Linked DNA regions of Gemmata obscuriglobus. The protein of the gene in region 1 binds, or shares a complex with, the protein of each later gene. Links are inferred from orthologs where the notes say so. Each region holds a gene or a part of one and is shown in the gene's direction. Other genes may lie near its edges.

Region 1 (3,281 bases):
GCATCACCGACCGTGCAATCGCGAAGAATCAGTTCGCGGAACCGCGGCAGGTGTTCGCAGGCCGCGAGCGCCCGCGCGCCCTCGTCCGCGATCGGGTTCATCGACAGGTTCAGCCCCGGGCCGTGCAGCCGGCCCAACAGCGGCGAGCGCGCGAGCGCGACCGCACCGCGGTCGCCGATGCCGGTGTTCTGCACCTCCAGCACGTTGAGCGTCTGTGCCAGTGGCGATTCAACGAGTGCAACCAGCCCGTCGCACCCAAGTCCGTTGCGGTACGCGACCAGTGATACGAGCTGTCGAAGGTGTGGCGCGTGTGCGAGTTGCCGCACCCCGGCCGCCGTGAGTTGCGTGGCCGACACGTTCAGCGCCGAAAGGTTGGTCAGCGCCGCGGACGACAGGAACGCGGCGTCGGCGTCACTCAGCGCGGCCCGCACCGCGAGCCGCTGCACGTTCGACACATTGGCCCCTGCCATCAGCCGCAGGAACCCGGCGTCGAGTGCCGGGGGGAACAGGACCAGCTCGCGGACCAGTCCGAATTTCGCACTGCGGAGTAGCCGGCGGCACCGCCGCTCGTCGGTGTCTCCCGGGTCCGGACGGGGGCGCAAGAGGGTCGGGAATTCGGCCGCGCCCACGGCGAGCCGGACGCCGAAATACGGTCGCATCGGGTCCGGGAGTGCGAGCCGTTCCAGCTCGCGCGATGCGGCCACATCGACGCACGCCTCCTCGGTCCAGGCGGCCAGGGGCGACGCGAACCACGCCCCCAGTTCGGGGTCGTCGACCGTTTCGGCGCGCAGGTCGATGTTCAGCAGCCCGCGCGTGAACCGCCACGGTTTGAACGGGGTCAGCGGTTCGAAGGTGAACGGCTGCGGGGGCCGCGCGGCGGCGAGCTGTTGGGCGAACCCGAACACCGGGTGCGTGAGTTCGTGGAGCCGGCGCGGGAGCGAACCGAGCCACCCCTCCGCGTGCGCCACCAGCAGCCGCCGCTCCTCGGCGCGGAGGGCCGCAACGTGCCCCTCGTCGCAGGTGGGCCGGGCGAGTTCGACCTGCACGCGCAGCAGCGCGGCGCGCGCCCGGGCGTCGCCGGGCGACGGTAGACCGGACACGTCAGCGTGTTCGTCGAGCCAGTCCGCGAGCACCAGCCGCGGGGTGTCATCGGCCGGGGCCGCGCGACAGCTCGCGAGCAGCCCGAGCAGGTCCGGGTTCAGCGGTGGGGGCACGGGCAGTTCCCTCTGACGGCCCCGGCGCCGGCGTGAAACGGCGGCGCCGGGGCGGAATATCCTTGCGAGCGGGCGCGCGGCGGTTTATCCCTATTCTTGCAGCGCGAACAAGAGGCCCTCTCCCAACTGTCCGCCCGATGTCGTTACCGGTTATTCTGTTCGCCGTGGTCGGCGCCGCCACCTGCGCTTCCGCACTTGGTGTGGTGGCCGCGCGCGACGTGGTGCGCATGGCGGTGTGGCTGCTGTTCACGCTGGTCGGCGTCTCACTGATCTACTTCTTGCTCGGCGCCGAGTTCGCGGGCGCCGCGCAGCTCATCGTGTACGTCGGCGGCACGCTGGTGCTGGTCGTGTTCGGAGTGATGCTGACCGCACACGGTCCGCTCCGTGAACTGCGGACTCGGCGCACCGAGTGGTTCGTCGGCGGTGCGCTCGGCGTCGCGCTGTTCACGCTCCTGGCGGTCGTCTCGTTGAAGCTCGGCTCCCCGACCGCGGGCGAAGATCCCCTTCCCGGCCCCGGGCCGCTCGGGATGAGCTTTCTGGGCGCCACCGACACCAGCCCGAAGGGAGCGGTGAGCGGGACGCCGACCGGCGGCGTGGTGCGAACCCCGACGGCGTACCTGTTGCCGTTCGAGATCGTGTCGGTTCACCTGCTGGTGGTGCTGGTCGGAGCCGCCTACCTCGCCCGCGCGAAGAGGAAGCGACCCCAGGCATGAACGAACTCGGCCTGACACCGTTCTTGCTGCTCTCCGCGTTCCTATTCGCGTGCGGGGTGGTGTGCGTGACCACGAAGCGGAACGCGATCGGCGTTCTGATGGGCGTTGAGCTGATCCTGAACGCGGCGAACGTGAATCTCGTCGCCTTCGCGCGCTTCAACCCCGCGTTCCGGCTCGAAGGTCAGGTGTTCGCGCTTCTGGTGGTCGTACTCGCGGCGGCAGAGGCCGCAGTGGCACTGGCCATCATCCTGAACTTTTACAACAACCACTCCACCGTGGACGTGGACGAAGCAAAGAACCTCCGGGGGTAGTGCTGGGGGCTTGGTGGCTGTGCTTGGTGTTCGGTACTCGGCCTCGGCGCGGGATGCGGCCCTGGTGTGAAGAGAAGCTCCGAAACACTGACACGAAACGCCAAGCACCGAGCACCAAACACGAGCGATGCTCGACTGGTTTCAGGTCGTTCCGGGTCGGCTGTACGTGCTCGCCACGCTGCTGCCGCTCGCCGCGTTCGTGCTCCTGCTCGTCGCGGGCGCGGTGCGGGCGCTGTGCCGCCCGTTCCGCGACCAGAGCGGCTTCGGCGGCCGTCTGTATTGGCTGTACGGCGGAGACGCGCCGCTCAAAACCGGCGCGTACCTCGCCACCCTCCTCATCGCCAGTTCGGCTGTACTCGGCATTGTTGGGCTGGTGACCCTCCTGACCGACTCTTCGACCGGCGATCAGCGGGCGGCACGCTGGTCCGAGCGGGCGGACTGGGTCCGCCTCGGGCCGCTCGATTCCAGCCCGCCACCGGTTTGGGCTCGGCAGCACGCCGCCGACCCGCTGCTCCCCACACCCAAACCGGCGCTCGCGCTCGAACTGGGCTACAAGGTCGACGAACTGACCGCGGTCGTGTTCGCGATGGTCACGGTGATTGGGACGCTGATCTTCGTGTTCTCGCTCGGCTACATGAAAGACGAATTGCAAGAGGGGGTAATAGTCGACCTACACGCCCCGCTTCCTGTCGGCAGGGGCAGCGAAGGCACAGCGGAATTGAGCCACGCAACCGATACCCGTGACACGCATTCCCCCCTCCCCTTCAGGGATGGAAGTCCGGGGGGTGGAGGTCGGCCTTCCACCCGCCGCGGTCGGTTCGGGCGGTTCTTCCTGTACTTGTCGCTGTTCAGCTTCTCGATGCTGAACCTCGTCATCGCGGACAACCTGTTTCAGGTGTTCGTCGGTTGGGAGCTGGTCGGGGTTTGCTCGTTTTTCCTCATCGGGTTCTACTACGAGCGCCCGAGCGCGAGCCGGGCGGCGAACAAGGCGTTCATCGTGAACCGGGTCGGCGACGCCGGGTTCCTGATCGGCATCCTGATCG
Region 2 (3,133 bases), 440 kb from region 1 along the record:
CTCGGGCCGGTCCCCGTGGTGGGCGAGGACGACAAGTACCCCAAGAACGTGCGCGGCGAATCCGTTGAACCCGTCAAGTTCACCATCCGCGCGGAGAAGGCCCCGAACCGCCGCGGCGTCGAAGAGGTGCTGAAGCAGCTCCAGGGCGCCGTCATCCCGTTCGCGACCGTTGCGGGCGAAAGTCTCGCGGCGATGTGGTTCTGCGGCGGCTATCCCGATAAGTCACACCTCGACGCCCTCGTGCCGACCGGCTGGAAGGCGCCCGCGCTGCTGGTCGCGCAGGACCTCCTGCCGACGGTGGTGACCGCCTCGGCAAAGTACATCCTGCCGGCGACGACCGGCTTCGAGAAGGACGGCACGTTCGTGAACCACGCGAACTACGTGCAGACCTTCCCGCGGGCCGCGAAGCCGCCGGTCGAGGCGCGGACGGAACTCCAGCTCGCCTTCGACCTGCTGGGGCGGCGCGGGCTGGTGCAACCCGACGCGGTGCGCAAGGAACTTGCGAAGGCGGTGCCGTTCTTCGGCGCGTTGGCCCCGGAAACGCGGCTGGCGCTGGAAGTCGCCGGCCAGCGAGGGGCGTAAGCCCGCGACGCAGACCGGTTTCACACGACCTTCGTGGCCCGACGACTGCGTGTTCGTAAACGAGAACTCGGGGGGCTGACGCCCCCCGCTCGCCAAGACCGAGACACCATGCCGACCCTCGACCCCCTTGTCATCACCGCGATTCTGATCGTCGGCCTCATCGGCGGCGTGCTGGGCGTGTGCGGGTACCTCACGCTGGGCGAGCGCAAGATCTCCGCCTGGATGCAGGACCGCGTCGGGCCGAACCGCGTCGGCCCCGGCGGGCTGCTCCAGCCGCTCGCCGACGGCGGGAAGTTCTTCCTGAAGGAAGAGGTCATCCCCGACCACGTCGACAAGGTCTTCTACCTGCTCGCCCCGGCGGTCGCGGTGGGGACGGCGCTGCTGGCGCTGGCGGTCGTGCCGTTCGGCCAGACAACCCCGCAGCCGGACGCGGTCGTGGCCGGCCCCGGCGCCGTGGCGACGTTCGAGGCGCAACAGAAGGCGTACCAGGAAAGCGTCAACTTCGCGATCGCGCCGGGCCTGGACATCGGCGTGCTGTACATCTTCGCCCTCGGGTCGCTGGCGGTGTACGGCGTGATCCTGGCCGGGTGGAGCGCGAACAACAAGTACTCGCTCCTCGGCGCGCTCCGCAGCTCCGCACAGATCGTGAGCTACGAGATCCCGCTCGGCATGTCGGTCCTCGGGGTGTTCCTGATCGTGGGGTCGCTGAACCCCGAAAAGATCATCGCCTGGCAGGCCGGCGCCAGCAGCGGGGACGCGGTGCTGGGCCAACTGGCCGCGTCGCTCTCGATCGGGAACAACTGGTGGCTCGTCCTATTCCAGCCGCTCGCGTTCCTGCTGTTCCTCGCCAGCGGCTACGCGGAGAGCAGCCGGCTGCCGTTCGACCTCCCCGAAGCCGAGCAGGAGCTGGTCGGCGGCTACCACACCGAGTACAGCTCGCTCAAGCTGGGGCTCATGCTGCTGACGGAGTACGTCCACCTCGTCACCGGCAGCTTCATGGTGGCGGTGCTGTTCCTCGGCGGGTGGAGCTTCTTCGGGCTCGAAGCGGTCTCCTCGAACGTGATCGTCACCGCGGTGCTGAAGCTGCTCATCCTCGTGAGCAAAATGGTCGCGCTGTGCGTGTTCGCCCAGTTCGTGCGGTGGACCATCCCCCGGTTCCGGTTCGACCAGCTCATGAACCTCGCGTGGAAGGTCATGATCCCGCTGGCCCTGCTGAACCTGCTGGCCGTAATTTTCGTGAAGCAGTTCGGGTGGTCGCTGCTGGTGCTCACGGGCGTGAACGTGGTGCTGTTCTTCGGGGCCGGCGTGCTGGGCGCCCGGACCAGCGGCACCGTCACCAACCCGAAGCGGAAAGTCGTGAAGCTGCCGCCGGGGCTCCCCGCGGGCGTCACGTACGCCGGACGCTGACCCGCTCCTCGCCCCGAATCGCCCCCGCCGCATGACAGGCGGGGTGTCAGGACACGGTGCCTTATGCCGCTCGCCGAGAACGACGTGACGTGGGTCGAAGAGGCCAAGCTCGGGCTGTGGGAGCAGCTCTACATCCCCGCGCTCGTCGCCGGGCTGAAGACGACGCTCGGGCACATGGTGAAGCCCAAGATCACCGAGCAGTACCCCGAGCAGGAGCCGAAGCTGACGCCGAACTACCGCGGTGTCCACCGGCTCAACCGCGACGCCGCGGGCCGCGTGAAGTGCGTGGCGTGCTACATGTGTGCCACCGCGTGCCCGGCCCACTGCATCGACATCGTGGCCGCCCCGGCCCCGGCCGACTGGCAGAAGGACGGCCGCGAGAAGTACCCCGAGACGTTCGTCATCGACGAGCTGCGCTGCATCTACTGCGGGATGTGCGAGGAGGCGTGCCCCGTGGACGCGATCGAGCTGACAACGCTCTACGACCTGACCGGGCTGAGCCGCGAGCAGATGGTGTTCGACAAGGAGAAGCTGCTCAGCGTGTTCGACACCACCACCAAGGCGGGCACCGACCCGGTGCGGACGCAGTCGGGCAAGCTCGGCCCGGCGAGCGAGGCCCCGCCCGCCTGACGCGACCGCGAAAGTCGGAACCCGGCAACCGGAACCGGGGCGCGTGACCGCCCGGTTCGGATTTCGCGCTTACCGAAAGCGGTCCCGGCCTCATATACCATTGTCGTTACGCTTGTGACACCCATCACGAACTACGCATGAACCTGCTCGCGCTCAGTTCGACGCAGCAAGCCGGCGGGCAACTGGCCCTTGCCGCGCTGCTCGGTGTCGTCGGGTTCTACCTGCTGCTGCCGCGGCCGCGGGGGCGGTTCGTACCCGGCGGCATCGCGGCCCTCATAGGCTCCACCGCGGTGCTGGTCGCGTGGCTCGTCTCCACGTTCGGCCGCCCGATGCCGGACGTGATCGGCACCGCGCTGTTCTGGCTGTTCTCGGCCGGGGCGCTGGTCTTCGGCACGGTGCTCGTGGTGCAGAAGAACCCGGCCCGCGGCGCGATCGCGTTCGCGTTCGTGATCCTCAGCGTGTGCGGGCTGTTCCTGCTCCTCGCGGCCCCGTTCCTGATGGCGGCGACCGTCAT

What was found.
Region 2: the proteins of GobsT_RS15410 (region 1) and GobsT_RS13430 are in contact, whole or in part, in a cryo-EM structure (PDB 7NYH), measured with the Escherichia coli proteins. The link is inferred for Gemmata obscuriglobus from one-to-one orthologs.

Annotation. Positions count from the first base shown.
Region 1 is NZ_CP042911.1:3,700,895-3,704,175, reverse strand. Bases 168-3,139 are described here. They hold GobsT_RS15410 (NADH-quinone oxidoreductase subunit J family protein), read left to right. Parts: upstream 168-1,351; coding sequence 1,352-1,927; downstream 1,928-3,139. Other genes in these bases: GobsT_RS40800 (NADH-quinone oxidoreductase subunit L), read left to right, coding at 2,366-3,139; nuoK (NADH-quinone oxidoreductase subunit NuoK), read left to right, coding at 1,924-2,238; GobsT_RS15415 (TIGR02996 domain-containing protein), read right to left, coding at 168-1,214. In the rest of the region: more of GobsT_RS15415, read right to left, coding at 1-167; more of GobsT_RS40800, read left to right, coding at 3,140-3,281. UniProt on the Escherichia coli protein: NDH-1 shuttles electrons from NADH, via FMN and iron-sulfur (Fe-S) centers, to quinones in the respiratory chain. The immediate electron acceptor for the enzyme in this species is believed to be ubiquinone.
Region 2 is NZ_CP042911.1:3,257,073-3,260,205, reverse strand. The notes cover bases 16-2,839. They hold GobsT_RS13430 (complex I subunit 1/NuoH family protein), read left to right. Parts: upstream 16-690; coding sequence 691-1,989; downstream 1,990-2,839. Other genes in these bases: GobsT_RS13420 (NADH-quinone oxidoreductase subunit J family protein), read left to right, coding at 2,757-2,839; GobsT_RS13425 (NuoI/complex I 23 kDa subunit family protein), read left to right, coding at 2,053-2,619; GobsT_RS13435 (NADH-quinone oxidoreductase subunit G), read left to right, coding at 16-582. Outside these bases: more of GobsT_RS13435, read left to right, coding at 1-15; more of GobsT_RS13420, read left to right, coding at 2,840-3,133. UniProt on the Escherichia coli protein: NDH-1 shuttles electrons from NADH, via FMN and iron-sulfur (Fe-S) centers, to quinones in the respiratory chain. The immediate electron acceptor for the enzyme in this species is believed to be ubiquinone.